Regions from separate parts of the Abyssibacter sp. genome, predicted to be linked through region 1. Evidence: predicted binding sites of a transcription regulator. Region 1 holds the regulator's gene; the other holds the start of a gene.
The links. The regulator LexA, encoded in region 1, represses DNA repair genes until DNA is damaged. The targets are predictions, from matches to a motif close to TACTGTNNATATNNACAGTA.
Positions count from the first base shown of each region.

Region 2: imuA (translesion DNA synthesis-associated protein ImuA) is a predicted target of LexA. The motif match lies at 7,704-7,723, and genes of this name have one in related genera.

Region 1 covers NZ_CAXRDQ010000041.1:28,750-37,980, reverse strand. The annotation lists gene aceF (dihydrolipoyllysine-residue acetyltransferase) at 1-1,648, opposite strand, end outside; gene aceE (pyruvate dehydrogenase (acetyl-transferring), homodimeric type) at 1,645-4,335, opposite strand; gene ACE1EY_RS07120 (amidoligase family protein) at 4,398-5,438, shown strand; gene ACE1EY_RS07115 (gamma-glutamyl-gamma-aminobutyrate hydrolase family protein) at 5,477-6,136, shown strand; gene ACE1EY_RS07110 (GNAT family N-acetyltransferase) at 6,133-6,648, opposite strand; gene ACE1EY_RS07105 (NUDIX domain-containing protein) at 6,648-7,157, opposite strand; gene lexA (transcriptional repressor LexA) at 7,193-7,777, opposite strand; gene ACE1EY_RS07095 (GAF domain-containing protein) at 7,787-8,263, opposite strand; gene ACE1EY_RS07090 (GAF domain-containing protein) at 8,464-9,015, shown strand; gene ACE1EY_RS07085 (HIT family protein) at 9,028-9,231, shown strand, end outside.
Region 2 covers NZ_CAXRDQ010000082.1:5,330-14,560, forward strand. The annotation lists gene ACE1EY_RS13980 (mechanosensitive ion channel domain-containing protein) at 1-203, shown strand, start outside; gene pmbA (metalloprotease PmbA) at 234-1,595, opposite strand; gene mpl (UDP-N-acetylmuramate:L-alanyl-gamma-D-glutamyl-meso-diaminopimelate ligase) at 1,592-2,956, opposite strand; gene ACE1EY_RS13995 (hypothetical protein) at 2,966-3,499, opposite strand; gene rnd (ribonuclease D) at 3,569-4,711, shown strand; gene ACE1EY_RS14005 (adenylate kinase) at 4,798-5,349, opposite strand; gene ACE1EY_RS14010 (6-phosphofructokinase) at 5,723-6,988, shown strand; gene ppa (inorganic diphosphatase) at 7,022-7,555, shown strand; gene imuA (translesion DNA synthesis-associated protein ImuA) at 7,740-8,363, shown strand; gene ACE1EY_RS14025 (DNA polymerase Y family protein) at 8,492-9,231, shown strand, end outside.

The DNA of each region.
Region 1 (9,231 bases):
CCGCGGCGCCATCAATCACTCGGTGATCGTAGGACAGCGACAGCGGCATCATGGTCCGCGGGACGAATTCGCTGCCGCTCCACACCGGTTTCACCTCGTTGCGGGAGACCCCGAGGATGGCGACCTCCGGCGAGTTGACGATGGGCGTGAAGGCCGTGCCGCCAATGCCACCGAGGCTGGAGATGGAGAACACGGCACCCTGCATGTCGCCGGGCCCGAGCTTGCCATCGCGCGCCTTCTTGGCGAGTTCGGCGGTTTCCGCGGCGATCTCCACGACCCCCTTGCGGTCGGCGTTCTTGACCACCGGAACGACCAGGCCGTTTGGCGTGTCGGCGGCGAAGCCGATATGGCGGTATTGCTTCATGACCAGTGATTCGCCATCTGCGGTCAGCGAGCTGGCGAATTCCGGGAATTTGTCGATGGCGTGGCAAACCGCCTTGATCAGGAACGGCAGCATCGTCAGCTTGGCGGCGTGCTTGTCTTTCTCGGCCTGTCGGAAGGCTTCTAGGTCGGTGACATCGGCGTCGTTGAACTGGGTGACATGCGGAATCAGCAGCCAGGATTTGTGCAGATGCTTGGACGACAGCTTGCGAATCCGCGCGAGTTCCACGGTTTCGATTTCGCCGAACTTGCTGAAGTCCACCGACGGTTGTGCGGGCAATCCGGAACCGGCCGCAACGGTGCTGGCACCGCCGCCGGACGGACCTTGCTGCATGACCTGCTTGACGTGCTGCTGCACGTCGTCCTTCAGGATGCGGCCTTTCGGGCCGGACCCATGCACGCCTTGCAGGCTGACACCCAGCTCGCGAGCAAACTTGCGAACGGCCGGTGAGGCATGCGCCGGCACCTGGCTGCGCGTGGTGTCATCCGCCGGTTTGGGCTGGCGGGATGGTGCAGGCTCCTGTTTGGGGGCCGGCTGCTTGGCTTGTTTGGGTTCTTCGGGTTTGGCGGCCGGCTTGTCGTCGCTGGCGGATGCCGACGACTTTGGCGCCGAGCTGCCCTGCGTGCGGATGGTGGCGACCAGATCACCCTGACGCACCGAACTCCCGGACTGCACGGCCAGACTGACCACGGTGCCGGTCACGGTCGATGGCACATCCATGGTTGCCTTGTCCGATTCCAGCGTGACCAGGCCTTGCTCGGTCTCTACCGAATCGCCTTCGGCGACCAATAATTCGATGATTTCGACGGCATCAAAATCACCGATGTCGGGCACTTTGACCTGCACCTCTTCGGCTTCACCACCGGTTTCGGGGGTGTCGTCGGACTCGGCCGCACCTTCGGTGTCCGCGGCCTGTGATGACTCGTCGGCGGTGTCTGCCACCGAACCGGTTTCGGTCTCGGTGTCGTCGGCGCTGTCCGCTGGCGTATCGTCCGAGGCATCCGTCGAGGCGGCTGCATCGTCTTCGCCCTCGGCTTCGATTTCGGCCACGGCGTCGCCTTGCGCCACCTTGTCGCCGACACCGACCAGCAGCTTGCTGACCTTGCCGGCCGCCGTGGACGGCACGTCCATCGTGGCCTTGTCGGATTCCAGCGAGACCAGCCCATCTTCCACCGCAACCGTGTCGCCCTCGGCGACCAGAACCTCGATGATCTCGACCGCGTCGAAATCACCGATATCGGGAACCTTGACCGTGATCGTGCTCATACCGTCACCGGGTTGGGCTTGTCGGGGTTGATGTTCAGATCCTGGATCGCCTTGGTGAGCACCTTCTGCTCCAGCACGCCGTCCTTCACGAGCGATTGCAGTGCGGCGAGCGTGATCCAGCGGCGATCGACTTCGAAGAAATCACGCAAGGCCTCGCGCGTGTCCGAGCGGCCGAAACCGTCCGTACCCAACACGTTGTAGGTCTGCGGCACCCAGGGTCGGATCAGGTCGCCGTAGGTCTTCATGTAGTCGGTGGCCGTAATCACCGGGGCATCCACCTGCGCCAGTTGCTTGGTCACGTAGGGATCACGCGGCGTCTCGTCCGGGTGGAGCAGATTCCAGCGATCACAATCGAGGCCGTCGCGCCGCAACTCGGTGAAGCTGGTGACACTCCAGACATCGACCGCGACCTTGTAGTCGGATTCGAGCATGTCCGCCGCTGCCATGGCCTCGCGCAGGATCGTCCCGCAGGAGAGGAGCTGCACACGCTTCTTCTTACGCTTGTCGCCCTGGCGCAAGCGATACATGCCGCGCTTGATGCCGTCCTCGGCGCTGTCCGGCAGTTCGGGGTGGGCGTAGTTCTCGTTCTCGCAGGTCAGGTAGTAGAAGACATCCTCACCCTCGTCGAACATGCGCCGCAGCCCGTCCTGCACGATCACCGCAATCTCATAGCCAAAGGTCGGGTCGTAGGCCCGGCAGTTGGGAATGCAGTCGGCGAGGATGTGGCTGTGACCATCCTGGTGCTGCAAACCTTCGCCGTTGAGCGTGGTCCGGCCTGCGGTGCCGCCGATAAGGAAACCGCGTGCACGCATGTCACCAGCCGCCCAGGCCAGGTCCATGATTCGCTGGAACCCGAACATGGAGTAGAAGATGTAGAACGGGATCAGCGTGGTCTGGTGGTTGGCGTAGCTGGTCGCCGCGGCAATCCATGACGACATCGAACCCGCTTCGGTGATGCCTTCTTCCAGAATCTGCCCGTCGGTGGACTCGCGATAAAAGGCGAGCTGGTCGGCGTCCTGCGGTTCGTAGAGCTGACCGACCGGCGAATAAATGCCGAGCTGCCGGAACATGCCCTCCATGCCGAAGGTGCGGGCCTCGTCAGGGACAATAGGCACGATGCGCGAGCCGATCTGCTTGTCGCGGCAAAGCGTTTGCAGGATGCGGACGAAGGCCATGGTGGTGGAGATCTCACGCTCCCCCGAACCCTTGGTCACCGAGCTGAAGGCCTCCAGCGCCGGCAGTGGCAGGGATTCGTCAACCACGCGACGCGCCGGCAGCGGGCCGCCCAGCGACTCGCGGCGCTGCTTGAGGTAGCGAATCTCTTCCGAGTCCTCGTCCGGTCGGTAGAACGGGACATCCTTGATCTGGTCATCGCTGATCGGAATCTGGAAGCGGTCGCGGAACTTGCGCAGGGCCTCTTCGCCCATCTTCTTCTGCTGATGGGTGATGTTCTGGCCTTCGCCAGCCTCGCCCATGCCATAGCCCTTGACCGTCTTGGCCAGAATCACGGTTGGCCGGCCATCGGCGTCGTTCACGGCATGGTGATAGGCCGCGTAGACCTTGTGCGGATCGTGGCCGCCGCGGTTGAGGCGGGCGATGTCGTCATCCGACATCCGCGCGACCATTTCCTTGAGTTCCGGATACTTGCCGAAGAAATGCTCGCGGGTGTACGCGCCACCCTTGGACTTGAAGTTCTGGTACTCGCCGTCCACGGCCTCGTTGAAGCGCTGCAGCAGCTTGCCGCTACGGTCCTGAGCGATGAGCGGGTCCCAGGCGGCGCCCCAGATCACCTTGATCACATTCCAGCCTGCACCACGGAAGGTGCCTTCGAGTTCCTGGATGATCTTGCTGTCACCGCGCACCGGCCCATCGAGCCGTTGCAGGTTGCAGTTGACGACGAAGATCAGGTTGTCGAGGCCTTCGCGTGCGGCGATGTCGATGGCGCCGCGGGATTCCGGCTCGTCCATCTCGCCGTCGCCACAGAAACACCAGACCTTGCGCCCCTTGGTCTTGGTCAGGCCCCGGTTGTCCATGTACTTCATCAGGCGGGCTTGGTAGATCGCCATGATCGGACCCAGGCCCATGGAGACCGTGGCCAGCGACCAGAAATCCGGCATCAGCCAGGCATGCGGATAGCTGGACAGGCCACCGGGCTGCGTTTCGGTGCGGAAACGGCGGAGCTGATCCTCGCTCAGGCGGCCTTCCAGATACGCGCGGGCATAAATGCCGGGGGCGCTATGCCCCTGGATGTAGATCAGGTCCGGGCCGTCCGGATGATCCTGACCCTTGAAGAAATGGTTGAAGCCGACGTCATAAAGCGTCGCCGCCGATCCGAAGCTGGCGATGTGGCCACCGATGCCATCGTGCTCACGGTTGGCATGCACGACCATGGCGGTGGCGTTCCAGCGGATCAGCGAGCGAATCTTCCACTCCAGCGCGTGGTCGCCGTCGCTCTTAACCTCGCTATGAGGCGGAATCGTGTTGACGTAGGCCGTATACGGCGAGTGCGGAATGAACGTGCCGCCTCGGCGCGAGCGCTCCAGCAGGGACTCGAGCAGGTAATGCGCGCGTTCTGGACCTTCGACCTCGACAACGGCATCAAAGGCGTCGAGCCATTCGCGGGTTTCCGTCGGGTCCGTATCGGTTTGATCGGACAACGTGGCGTCAAATACGCGGCCTTCGGTCATGCGGCGACTCCTCGGGTGCGAGAGCTATTCGATGGTATCGGCGGCATGGCACCATTGCCACCGTGATCAAGCACATCATCCAGCGTTGGATCAATCCGTCACCGTCGGATTGGACGGGGCCGCCCGTTATTCATACGGCATCCGGCAAGCTACGCCGAATCGGTATCGAGTTGGAGTTCTCCGGACTGGGTATCGAGCAAATCGCGCGCATCGTCAAGGACGTGGTCGGCGGGTCGATCTCGCCCATCTCGCCCTACGAATGCGATGTCGACGACACACCACACGGCACGTATCACATCGAGCTGGATTCCAGCTACGTGAAACGCCTGGGACGGCATGACGATGACAAGCCGGACGATGGCGGCCTGTTCTCGTTCGAGCGGCTGTCGGACGAGGTGATCGGCGCGATCGCAAAGCAGATTGTCCCGTTCGAAATCGTGACGCCGCCGATCCCCATGCCGGAACTGGGCACGCTGAACGAGTTGGTTTCGCGCCTGCGAAAGGCGGGCGCCCAAGGCACACACCACTCGCCGATCTACGCCTTTGGTCTGCACATGAACCCAGAGTTGCCTGACACGGAGGCCGCGACACTATTGGGCTACCTACAGGCTTTTGTCTGCCTGTTTCCCTGGCTGGCGCGCGAGTCCAAGGTGGACTGGTCCCGACGCGTCACACCATATATCGACCGTTTTCCGAGCAGCTATACGCGGCTGATCACCGCGCCGGACTACGCACCAGACCTGGCCGGGCTGATCGATGACTACCTGGACCACAACGCCACGCGCAACCGAGCGCTGGACATGCTGCCGGTGTTTGGCGAGGTGGACTGGGACCGCATCGACGCCGCGCTGGACACGCACCTCGTAAAGCCACGCCCCGCGTTGCACTACCGGCTGCCGAACTGCCTGATCGACGAGGATGGGTGGACCCTGGACGAGCCATGGCGGCACTGGCTACAGGTCGAACATCTCGCCCATGACGAGGCACGCCGTCAGGCGATGATGCATGCGTTTCGCCAGCATCTGGATGATCCGGTTTCCAAGCTGTTCGATGTCTGGGCGCGTGACTGCGAGCAATGGCTGCTGCCGCTTGCGCGGGCATGAAGCGCCCCCGCCGCATCCGAAACCGTCATCGCCGACCCGTGATCGGCATCACCGGGCCGGATAAACACATCGCCTGGGGCTGGTGGTTTGGATCGCTGGCCGTGCGCATGGCCGGTGGCTTGCCGGTGCGCTTGACGCCGGGCCGCGCCACGCGGGTGGGGCAACTCGACGGCGTGATCATCGGCGGCGGCGACGACATCGATCCGCAGCTATACGCTGGCGACCCCGGCACCGGCCACTACGACGCTGAACGGGACCGATTCGAGCTCGCCGTGATCGACGCCGCGTTGAAGGAGCGACGACCGATGCTGGGTATTTGCCGAGGCGCGCAGCTCATCAACGTGGCCCATGGCGGCGATCTGTTCGCCGACCTGCGGCCGATGCGTGTGCAAACAGGCAACCGGCGGCTGATCCTGCCGCGCAAGACGCTGAACATCCGACGTGGCAGCCGGCTCGCCAAACTGATCGGCCAGCCCCAGACCCGCATCAACAGCCTGCACCACCAGGCTGTGCGACGGGTGGGCCGGGGCCTGCAGGTTTCCGGTCGCGATCTCGACGGCATTGTTCAGGCCATCGAAAAGCCTGGCCGCGGATTTCTGATCGGCACGCAATGGCACCCGGAATACATCCCGCAGCGCGGCACGCAGCGGCGCCTGTTCAAGGAACTGGTGCGCGAGGCGGCGCGGCTGAGAAGCTAAGTGTCCGATCCCGGAGGATGCCTCCAGCGATCGCATTCGACCCCTTTCAGCTCGATGGTCGCCTCAATCCGAGCCCCCAGCCGTATCGCCACCGCTTGGGAAGCACGATTTTCAGGGTGGATAAAGCTTACGAGCGCGTCCAGGCCGAGGTCGGCATACGCAAACTGCCTCGCCGCTCGACACGCTTCGGTCGCGTAGCCTTGGCCTACGGCACGGCGGTTTAACCAGTAGGCGATCTCGATGTCCGGCCACGCGCCGGGCTGCCAAAGACCCACCGAACCCAGCAGTCGCCCGTCGCCCTTGGATGTCACAGCCCAGGGTCCAAACCCACGCAGACTCCAATGTCCGATCGTCATGGCCAATCGGCGCCACGCGTCATCCTCTGAGCATGCGCCACCGATATAACGACAATGGTCCGCATCGGAGAATACGGATGCGAAGTCGGGAAAGTCATCGGCCGTCCACCCTCGCAACACCAAACGCTCGGTTTCCAGCGTCGGGACCTCGGGCATCACCGCCCCGGCAGCTCCAGCATCGGCGGCTCTATGCCGCGGGTGCGCAGCCAGTCCCTTAACGCCAGCCCGGTGGCGAACGGCCACGCCTTGCATCGGTCGAGTGGCACCGCTTTCCATGCAGCCAGTTCGTCACCCAGTTCGACGACGCCTTCGGCCTCGACGTGGTAGGCGATGATCACCTCATTGCGCTGGATGAACTCGTAGACCCCGATCAATCCGCCAATGCGGCCATCCAGGCCGAGTTCTTCCTTGACCTCGCGCAGCATGCCGTCCTCCGGTGTTTCGCCGGCTTCGAGAAAGCCGGTGATCAAGCCGAACATCCACTCCGGCCAGGCGGCATTGCGGGCAAGAATGACCTCGCCGTTGTACTCGACGACAGCGGCCACGACAGGGGCCGGATTGTTCCAGTGAATAAAGTTGCAGGCTTCGTCCGGGCAAATGCGACGCGGGACGCCGCCGTGCTCGCCGGAGACCAGCTCAGTTCGACATTGGGGACAGTACTGCATGGACCGAGGGTAGCCGATTGGGGCCGCTGCCGAGGTCAGTAACTGCGGAATACACCCACGGCACGCCCTTCGATTGCCAGCGGCTGCGTAGCCAGATCAACCTCGATGGGGGCGAAATCGGGGTTGTGGGCAATCAGGCGCACGGTGCGGCCGGTGCGCTCGAACTCCTTCACCGTCACGTCTTCGTCCAGCCGCGCGACCACGATCTGGCCATTGCGTGCCTCGTGGTCTTTTTTCACTGCAAGCAGGTCACCGTCCATGATGCCGGCATCGCGCATGCTTTCGCCGACAACACGGAGGAAATAGTCGGGCTGTTCGGCAAACAGGCCGCCCTGCGTCTGAATGCGCTGCTCGACGTTCTCCGCGGCGAGCATCGGCGAGCCCGCCGCGACACGGCCAATGATGGGAATGCCGGCATCGCGCAACCGAATGCCGCGGGACGTGCCACCGACCAGGTCAATCGCGCCCTTGCGGGCCAACGCCCGCACATGATCACGCGCCGCGTTGTCAGAGGAAAAACCCATCCCCTTGGCGATTTCGTGCAGCGTCGGCGGCATCGACTCGGACTCGGCAAATTGCCGGATAAAGTCGAGCACTTCGGATTGGCGTCGGGTCAGCATGCTGTATTTTTAGACAGTTTTGTCCGCAAGATCAAGTGCGGCGACAACTTGCTCCAGCAACGCCGCGTCCGCCTCGCTGAATCGGTCCGCATCCGGGCTGTCCAGATCGAACACCCCGATCACCCGGCCGCGCTCGATCAGCGGGATTACGAGCTCAGAATGCGACGCAGGATCGCAAGCAATATGTCCATCGAAGGCATGCACGTCGGCAATTCGCTGCACCTGCGCGGTGGCCGCGGCCGTGCCGCAGACACCACGGCCCCAGGGTATGCGGATACACGCCGGCTTACCCTGGAAAGGGCCGAGCACCAGTTCGTCACGCTGTTCATCGCGCAGGTAGAACCCCACCCAGTTCACTCGATCCAGCGCGTGAAACACCAGCGCAGCAATGTTTGCAAGATTGGCGACGCGGTTGGGTTCGCCCGCGACCAGGGCGCGGGCTTGGGCAGGAAGCGTCGCATCCGCAGGGATGTCGGTAGGCTGCATTGTCATCTGATTCGCAAAGAGGGTGCTTATCATAGGTGTGTACATGCTTGCCGATGCGATTCATGGCATGGTGCGTGAATCGACGTTGAGCAGAAGATGGCAGGGAGCCGCCGATGCAAGCGCCAACGAACGTCCCAGAAATCGTGAGTCCAGAAACGGTGAGCGCGAGCGAACAGGCATTTAGAGCGCTGCGAGAACAGATGCGCGAACTGAACGCGCTGTGCACAGCGATGAGTCAATCCTTCGAAGTCCTCCCCATGGAGCGGCGGATCGTGACCAGCTCTGCGCGAATGGCTGGCGTGGACGGCTGCAGCCTCTACCGTCGTGAAGGTGATCAGCTTCATTTTCGTGTGGTGAAATCCACCTCGCTCGGGCTGATGGCCGTCACCGACTTCGGCGAGGACGGCGTGTTCAAACCCATCGAGTTAGCGGATGCCGATGGCACTCCATGCCGACAGGCCGTGGCAGCCCGAACCGTCCACGAAAACGATGTGGTCAACATTTCCGATGTGACGCGCATGCCGAATTACGACGCGTCCCGTATCGCCCAGTTTGACCAGCGCATGGGTTACGACACCCGGTCGATCCTGTCCCTGCCGGTGAGTTTCAACGGCGGCGACCCCATTGGCGTGCTCCAGTTTGTGAACGCGAAGAATGTCGTCGGCAATCACGTACCGTTCTCCAGCTCTCACGTGCAGCTCGCCCGCAGCCTTGCGGCCTTGGTGGGGATGCTCTGGACCCTGGGTGGCTGAGCCGGTCGCGGCTTGACGATCTTCGACCGCATCATCGCCGGCGATCTGCCGGCGAGCTTCGTCCATCAAGACGACCACTGCGTGGTGTTTCTGGATATCAATCCGGTCTCACGTGGCCATGCGCTGGTCGTGCCGCGACTCAGCCAGCAGCACCTGGCCGAGCTAAACGAACCGCTGCTGGCTCATATCTGGCGCATCGCCCGTGATGTCGGCGCC
Region 2 (9,231 bases), on a different contig from region 1:
GCCGGGTGATCGACCTGAACATGCTGTTCGTCACCTTGCGTGAAACCATCACCAGCGCCGACGGCGAACGCGAAGATGTGACCCTGCGTCTGCCCAACAACCTGTTCTTCCAGCGGGGGATTCGCAGCCGTCCCGGACGCGCAACCGTGCCGCTCAGTGATGCCCACGGACTCACCACCGTAGCCGCCAAGAAATCGGTCTGAGCCGGCCGCCCGAGTCGTCGGCCAGTCGCGTTACTGACCGGCGACCGTCATGCCATCGATAAGGACGGAACCGGTACGGCAATTGCCGCGAACATCGACATCCCGCCCAACCGCGCGGATGTTCTTGAGCATGTCGGCTAGATTGCCGGCCACCGTGATCTCATCCACCGGCTCGCAAATGGCGCCGTTGCGCACGACAAAGCCGCTGGCACCGCGCGAGTAATCACCGTTCACCAGGTTCAAGCCCTGGCCCATCAATTCAGTCACGAGCAGGCCATCGCCCATCTCAGCCAGCAGGCCGTCTAAATCCAACTTGCCGGGCTCGATGACGACATTGGCGGGGCCACCCGCGTTGCCCGTGGTCTCCAAACCCAGGCGCCGCGCCGAGTAACTCCCGAGCAGATAGCCCTGCAATACGCCCTGCTCATCGACTAAGGTGCGATCACTCATTGCCACGCCTTCGCTGTCGAAGCTGCGGCTGCCCGCAGCCCGTGAGAGAAACGGACGCTGGGTGATCCGGATACCAGGCGCCAGTACCTGCGTGTCAACCGCATCCAGCAGAAACGAGGCGCGCCGGTAGAGGTTGCCGCCGGAGATGGCGGCAAGAAGATGCCCGAATAGGCCGCGCGCCAGCTCAGGCACGTAAATCACCGGCATGGACGCAGTGGCGATCGAGCGCGCGCCCAGCCGTGATGCCGCCCGCTCGCCGGCCAGTTGACCGATGTCGGCGGCCGCCTGCAGATCTTCGTGCCGCCGGGCCGAGCTGTACCAGTAGTCACGCTGCATCTCGTCGCCAGACTTCGCCAGCACGGAACAGGAGAGGCTGTGTGAAGTCCCGAGGCGATGGCCGACGAAACCCTGCGTGTTCGCCAGCAAGGTCAGACCTGCGTGGGTGCTCACGGTAGCGCCTTCGGATTGATGCACGCGCGGATCGGCGGCCAGCGCAGCCGCCTCGCAGGCCAGCGCGATATCGATCGCATCGGCCACTGACAGCGACCACGGGTGGTGCAGGTCCAGGTCCGGAAAATCGCTCGCCTGCCGCGCTGCATCGGGCAGGCCGGCGTAACGGTCCTCTCCGGTGTGGCTGGAAATCGCCAGCGCCCGCTCCACCACCTCGTTCAGCGAGGCTTCCGACCAGTCGGCCGAGCTGGCCGATCCCGACCGCTGCCCGCGGTAAGCCGTGAGGCTCAGGTCGCGGTCACGCTGGAACTCCACCGATTCCACATCACCGGCGCGGACGGTCACGCTCAGCCCGACGCTAATCGACATGGTGGCGCCGGCCGACGTGGCACCCGCAGCAGTGGCCTGTTCCAGCACCCGCTGCAGGCTCGCGGCCAGTGCGTCGGGGTCGGGCAGTCGTTGATCAATGGTTTGGGTCGGCAAGCTGGTCATGCATCCTCCAGACGCTGCAGCAGGCGGGCGTGAATGCCCTCGAAGCCGCCATTGGACATCACAAGCAGGTGACGCCGCATCGGCGAAACACTGTCGTGGCCGACGGCTTGCACAATCGATTCGACCGTTTGGTGAACCTGGGCACGCGCACCCAATGGTTGCAAGGTTTCGCTCAGACTCCACCCCAGTTGGGCGGGTTCCAGCACATGAACCGCGTCGGCCCCGGCCAGACTGGCCGTGAGCGCATCGCGGTGGTGCCCCTGCTTCATGGTGTTGGACCGCGGCTCGAGTATCGCGATGATCGGCTCGTCGCCCACGCGCGCGCGCAGCGCGCGAATCGTCTCGGAAATGGCGGTCGGATGATGGGCGAAGTCATCGTAAACCACCGTGCCACCAACCTTGCCACGCGTCTCCAGCCGCCGCCGCACCCCTTCGAAGCGACGCAGCGAACCGGCCGACTGCGTGACCGTGATACCGACATGGCGGGCAGCCGCAGCGGCCGCCATGGCGTTGCGCGCATTGTGCGCGCCCAGCATGGTCCAGCTAACCTGCGCCGTAGCCCCTGCCGGATCGGTCAGTTCAAACTGCGACCAGTCCTCGCTAAGCGACCTCATCTGCCAGCCACCGGGGGCGGATAGCGGAATCTGCTCGCTCCAGCAGCCCTGGGCCAGCACGCGCGTTAACGCTTCATCGTCGGCCGGCGCCACCACCGCCCCGTGGCCCGGCACGGTGCGAATTAAATGATGAAACTGTCGTTCGATCGCAGCGAGATCATCGAAAATGTCGGCGTGATCAAACTCCAGGTTGTTGAGCACAGCGGTGCGCGGCCGGTAGTGCACGAACTTGGAGCGCTTGTCGAAGAACGCGGTGTCGTATTCATCGGCTTCAATCACGAAGAAGTCGCTACCGCCCAATCGGGCCGACACCGGAAAATTGCCCGGCACCCCACCGATCAGAAACCCCGGCTGAAATCCCGCGGATTCCAACATCCAGGCCAGAATGGAGCTGGTCGTCGTCTTGCCATGCGTGCCCGCCACGGCGAGCACCCAGCGCGATTGCAGTATGGCCTCGGACAGCCACTGCGGGCCCGAGGTGTACCGCAGGCCGCGCTCGAGCACGGCCTCGACAACCGGGTGACCACGGGACAAGGCGTTGCCGATCACGACCACATCCGGTGCGGGGTCTAGCTGCGCCAGATCCTCCCCGGGCGACACGGCGATGCCCTGCTCGGCCAGCAGCGTGCTCATCGGTGGGTACACGTTGGCATCCGAGCCGGTGACGCGATGGCCGGCCTCCCGCGCAATCAGCGCGATGCCGGCCATGAACGTACCGCAGATACCGAGGATGTGGACGTGGGCCAATACGAAGCCTCAGGCGAACGGGATCAGCACGATCCAGATCAGCAAGCCCTGCAGAATCGCCAGGCCAACGCCGGCCAGCAGATGCACGTCCAGCGCGTTCCTGAAGATATGCCCGGTGACCATCACGCTCCAAAGACCCAAGGCCAGCCATGCGGCCACTGCCGAGGACGGCGCCTGGATCGTCGAAGCGGCGTCCGGATTCTCCGCAATCTGCTGAAAGATCGGCGCAAGGGCCTGCAGGGGGAACAACGCCAGTAGCCCGAGGACGGCCTGCGTCGCGAATAGGGCGGTCAGGGTCTGGACCGTCCGCGGCGTACGCTCGCGAATCTGCAACAGGCCGATGACGAAACCGATGGAGACCAAGGTTGCGAGCAAGGTCTGCGGAATCGCCGTGAACGCCGTGGTTCCGATACCCAGCGAGAGAATATTCGCCACCAGACTGGCAGCGATACTGCCGCCAAGCAGGGTCGTCGAGTAAGGCAGGTCTTGCGGACCGCAGCGCAAAAGCAGCAAGCGGCCCAGCAATGGAAGAAATTGAGACATCGTGCGAGGAGCGCACCCGTTCGGGCGAGAACCTATAGTCTATCTGTTCACCGCAGACACAGCACTTACATGGACTTTCTTTTGATCACCGACAGCGATGCGCTGGCCGCCTACACCGGCCGCGCCCGCACCGCCACATCACTTTGTGTGGACACCGAGTTCATGCGCGAACGCACCTACTGGCCACAGCTTGCGCTGGTCCAGGTCTGCGCCGAAGGCGAGTGCGCGGTGATCGACCCGCTGGCCTTTGATGCCCGCGAAGGCCTGCGCGCGCTGTTGGGTGCGCCGGAGCAAATCAAGGTGTTCCATGCTGCGGGGCAGGATATGGAGGTGCTGCACCACACCCTGGGCATGGCGCCCGCCCCGGTTTTCGACACGCAGCTCGCGGCCAGTCTGCTCGGATACGGCGACCAGATCGGCTACGGCGCCCTGGTCGAGAAGACGCTAGGCGAGGTTTTGCCGAAGGCGTTCTCACGCATGGACTGGATGGCCCGCCCCATCGACCCGGATGCACTGGATTACGCGGCGGCGGACGTGATCTGGCTGGAGGGGGCCTACGCCAAGCTCTGCGAAGAGCTGGAACGACTCGGTCGCAGCGGCTGGCTGGACGAAGACCTCGCCGCCATCAGCCGCCCTGAACGCTGGGTGGTCAAACCGGACAACGCCTGGCGCAAGCTCAAGGGCATCCGCAAGCTCCGCCCCAATCAGCGGCATGTCGCAGCACGGGTATGCGCCTGGCGCGAAACCACCGCATTGGCGCGCAATCTGCCGCGCCGCTGGGTTCTCAAGGACGATGTCGTACTGGATATTGCCCGCCGCAAACCCCGACAGACCAGCGAACTGCAACGCATTCGAGGCCTGGAGGACAAGGCGATCGCCCGCGATGGCGAAGCCATCCTCGCGGCCGTGGCCGGCGACCAAAGCTGGCCCGACCTCGACACCAAGGATGAACGGCCGCTACCGGCAGAAGCCGAACCCGTGGTCGATGCCCTGATGGCGCTGCTGCGCCAGCAGGCACTCAGCCACCAGATGACGGCCAGTGCCATCGCGGGACGCGCGGAACTGACCCGCTTGGCCGCGGGTGATCGCGATCTCGACCTGCTGGAAGGCTGGCGCGCCCGCGTGGCCGGCGACGCGCTGGTCGCCTTCCTGACCGGCGGCCAGAGTCTGCGGATCGCGCCGGGGACGCCACCCACGCTGACGACGGTCTAGGCACGCACAAAAAAGCCCGCAGATTTGCGGGCTTCTGGTTGCCGAACGCCATTGGGCGGCCGGCCGGCCAAGAGAGACGCGGCTAACTAAACGCCCACCGCCTGCTCGATTCGGCCAAAAATTTCGTCGATCTCGCCGACACCGGTGACGGTCGAGAGCTTGCCCTGGGCAGCGTAGTAATTCACGACCGGCCTAGTCTGGCTTTCGAATACTTCCAGGCGATGGCGGATCGTGTCTTCGGTGTCATCCGCACGCTTGCGTTCCAGCAAGCGGCTCATGATCTCGTCATTGTCGACGACCAGATGAACAGCCTTTTCCAGCGGGCGCCCCAGCTTGGTGAGCATTTCATCCAAAGCCGCAGCCTGGGTATGACTGCGCGGAAAGCCGTCCAGAATGAAGCCACTGTCGGCACCGGGCGCTTCCAGCCGCTCCCGGATCATACCGACGACGATCTCGTCTGCGACCAGTTCGCCCGCTTCCATGGCGGCCTTGGCCTTCAGGCCCAGCTCGGTGCCTTCTGCCACTGCGGCCCGCAACAGATCTCCGGTCGAGATTTGCGGTGCACCATGTTTTTCCTGCAACTTCGCGGCCTGCGTGCCCTTTCCGGAACCGGGCGCGCCCAGCAATACGATTCGCATGTAGTTAGTCCGAATGTCGAATGAGACGATTGGGCGCGATTCTGCTGCCGCACACCATCAAGCCGCGCGGTGGCGGCGAACGGCAACGGTACTCTGAGCCTTTGAGAGGCGTCAATCGATCTTGCGGACTTGCGACGCCAAGCCCGCAGCGGCGACCAAAGCGCCACGCAAGTGAAATACCTTACCCGACAAGGGCTTGCGGAGCACCTCGAGAAGCCGGGATATTTCAGCACTCTCGACTAAAGTCTGCGATTTCCTACACGGCACCCGCCGGGAGGCCGCTGCATCCCACGAATGGGGACGCCCCGGCCGGTCGAATCCCAGCCGGCATTTCGATTATTCTCTTGCGCCACCCGATGCCGAGGAAACGCCCGTGCCAGGGGTGACGAACGCCTTCTACGCACAATCCGGCGGCGTAACCGCTGTCATCAACGCCTCGGCCGCCGGTGTCATCGAAACCGCGCGCCAGCATCCGGAACGCATTGGCACAGTGTTCGCCGGGCACCGCGGCATTCTGGGCGCTCTCACCGAAGATCTGATTGACACCGGGCAGGAGTCCGCCGCCGATATTGCCGCGTTGAAGGACACCCCCGGCGGAGCCTTCGGCTCCTGTCGGTACAAACTCCAGGAGATAGCGACAGATCCATCTCAATATGAACGCCTGATCGAAGTCTTCCGCGCGCACAACATCGGGTATTTCTTCTACAACGGCGGGGGCGACTCGGCGGACACCTGTCTCAAGGTGTCGCAGCTGGGTGAATCGATGGGCTACCCGGTTCAAGCGATCCACATCCCCAAGACCATTGACAACGATCTGCCCAACACCGATTGCAGCCCCGGTTTCGGCTCGGCAGCCAAATATGTCGCGACATCGGTTCGCGAGGTGGGGCTGGATGTCGAATCCATGTGCAGCACCTCCACCAAGGTCTTCATTCTGGAAGTGCTGGGCCGCCATGCGGGCTGGACCGTCGCAGCCGGCGGACTGGCGGGATCGTCGGAGGCGCAACCGCCACATCTATTGCTGTTTCCGGAAATCCGCTTCGAGGCCGAACCATTTCTCGTCCGCGTCCGCGACTGTGTGGCCACCTACGGATACTGCGTGATCGTGGCCTCCGAAGGCCTGCGCCGCAGCAACGGCGATTACGTGGCTGACGCCGATTCGCATGATGCCTTCGGCCACCAGCAACTCGGCGGTGTTGCCGCAACGCTGGCTACGCTGATCAGAACCCAACTGGGCTTCAAGGTGCATCACGCCCTCGCTGATTACATGATGCGTGCTGCACGCCACCTCGCCTCGGCCATCGACCTGGATCAGGCCTACGCCGTGGGCAAGGCCGCCGTAGACTATGCCTTGGCCGGGCGCTCCGGGATCATGGTCAGCATTCAGCGTATGGCCGATGATCCGTACGAGTGGACGCTGGGCGAAGCCGAATTAACCGGCGTCGCCAATATCGAGAAAACCATGCCGGCATCCTATATTTCAGACGACGGCTACCACATCACCGATGCCTGCCGTCGTTACCTGCAGCCATTGATACAGGGCGAACGAACGCCACCCTTTGTCAATGGCCTTCCCCGCCCTGTGCGGCTCAAGAAGATTCGTGTCGACAAGAAAACCGGACGCGATTTTCCCGTTTAACCCTCCAATCCACTCAATCAGGACACAGAAACTATGTCGTTTGACAGCTTGGGACCCGGCGACAAAGCGCCGGACGAAATCTACGTCGTCATTGAAATCGCCGCCAACGCCGGCCCGGTCAAATACGAAGTGGACAAGGACAGCGGTCTGCTGATGGTCGATCGCTTCATGAATGTGGCGATGCATTACCCGGCCAACTACGGCTATGTGCCCGGCACGCTCTACGACGACGGCGATCCGGTCGACGTACTCGTGCTGACCCCGCATCCGATCGTGCCGGGCTGCGCGATCAAGTGTCGCCCGGTCGCGGTGCTGGGCACCGAGGACGAGTCCGGCCTGGACGCCAAGATCCTCGCCGTGCCGACCGATAAGGTCTCCACCAAGTACTACGCCGACATCAAAGACCTGGCCGATGTGCCGGTGCGCCTGCAAAACGAAATCCAGCACTTCTTCGAACGCTACAAGGATCTTGAAGAAGGCAAGTGGGTCAAGGTGACCGGCTGGGAAGGCGCCGACAAGGCCAAGGCCGAAATCAACAAGTCCATCGAGGCGTACAAGAACGCCTGATCGGCCGCTCGCGACATCCCGCCGGGCTCACTGCCACAGTGGGTCCGGCTTTTTTATGCGTTCGATTTTCTCTTGAATCACCCCGAATAACAGCGTTTCCAGCCCAGGGCGACGGGTGAAGATCCGGGCATTTACGCCACCCCAGGATAGCTGTATAAATATACAGCCATTCGGTGTAACGCCCGTGACCCGCACCACTCCACAAACGATTGACTCCCTACTTCAGAGCTGCCCGAAGCTGTGGCGGGGAGGGCGCATGCCCAAGCCCTCCAAGGCCTATCTCTCGACAGGGTTTGATGCACTTGATGCCGCATTACCGGGCGGCGGCTGGCCTCACTCCGGCCTGGTGGAAATCCTGTACCCGGAAATTGGCCTGGGGGAATTGTCACTGTTAGCGCCTAGTCTGGCTGCATTGAGTCAGCAACAAATGGTGGTGCTAGTTCGCCCTCCTCTGTCGCCGTACGCACCCGCATTGGCGCAAGCCGATGTCACCCTCTCCAGGCTGATCTGGGTATCGCCAAAATCCAATCAGGACTGCTGGTGGGTCATGGAGACAGCACTGCGCAGCACGGCATGTGGGATGGTCATCGCCTGGCCAGGACGCATTCCGGTCGATCAGGTTCGCCGTTTGCAGGTCTCCGCGTCCGAAGGTCAAACGCTTGGGGTTCTGATGCGCCCGGACGGCGGCACAGCACCGAATGTGCATCTGCGCTTGCGTATTCGCCGCAACAACGTGCAAACCTGCCAGGTTGATATTGAAAAGGCGCGCGGCACACACCGCCGATCCAGCGTGGTACTGCCATGCTGAATACGCAAACCGACCTGTTCGAACAGCCCGTCAGCCGTCAGAAGAACACGGCCAACAGCTTGCGCCTGGCTCCCCCACCCCGGCCACAACCAGCACAGACCGCTCCCACCTTGTGGCTATGTCTGTATTTGGAGCAACTTCCACTGGAGGTTTTCCCGCACTTTGAGCCGGAAGACCTCGTCGCCGTCACCGACTCGATCAAAGCCCGCACGCTTGTCATCAGCGCCTCTCAGGCCGCCATGCAACAAGGTGTGACCGCAGACATGAGTGTTACAGCAGCGCATGCCATCTGCCCCAGCCTCCATGTTCTGCCACGCGATTCTCGCGCTGAAGGCCACAGGCTGCAGTGGCTGGCACGCTGGGCCAGCCGGTTTTCTTCTTGGGTCAGCGTCGAGCCACCTCATACCATCTATCTGGAGATAGCTGGCAGCCGCTGCCTATTCGGTTCCCCGCGAGAACTACAGCGCAGCTTACGTGGAGGGTTGGGGGCTCATGGCCACCAAGCGCGCACAGCCGTCGCACCGACAGCACGAGCCGCTGGTTTTCTGGCCCGATGGGCGACACACGATGCCAGCCTAATCGAACAGGCTGAGAGCCTACACGCTGCAATCGGTCAACTACCCATCACAGCGCTGGAATTGCCGCCAAAATCAGCCAGGCGGATGACACGGAGCGGTTTGCACACATTACAGGACCTACTTCGTCTGCCTCGCGATGGTCTAGCTCGTCGCTTTGGCCAATCAGTGCTGGAGCAATTGGATCAGGCATTGGGCAAAGCGCCGCAAGCGCTGCCCATGTTTTCCACGCCACAGCGGTTCTCAGCAGACGTCGATCTCCCACAGCCCAGTGCTGCTTCACCCCACATCCT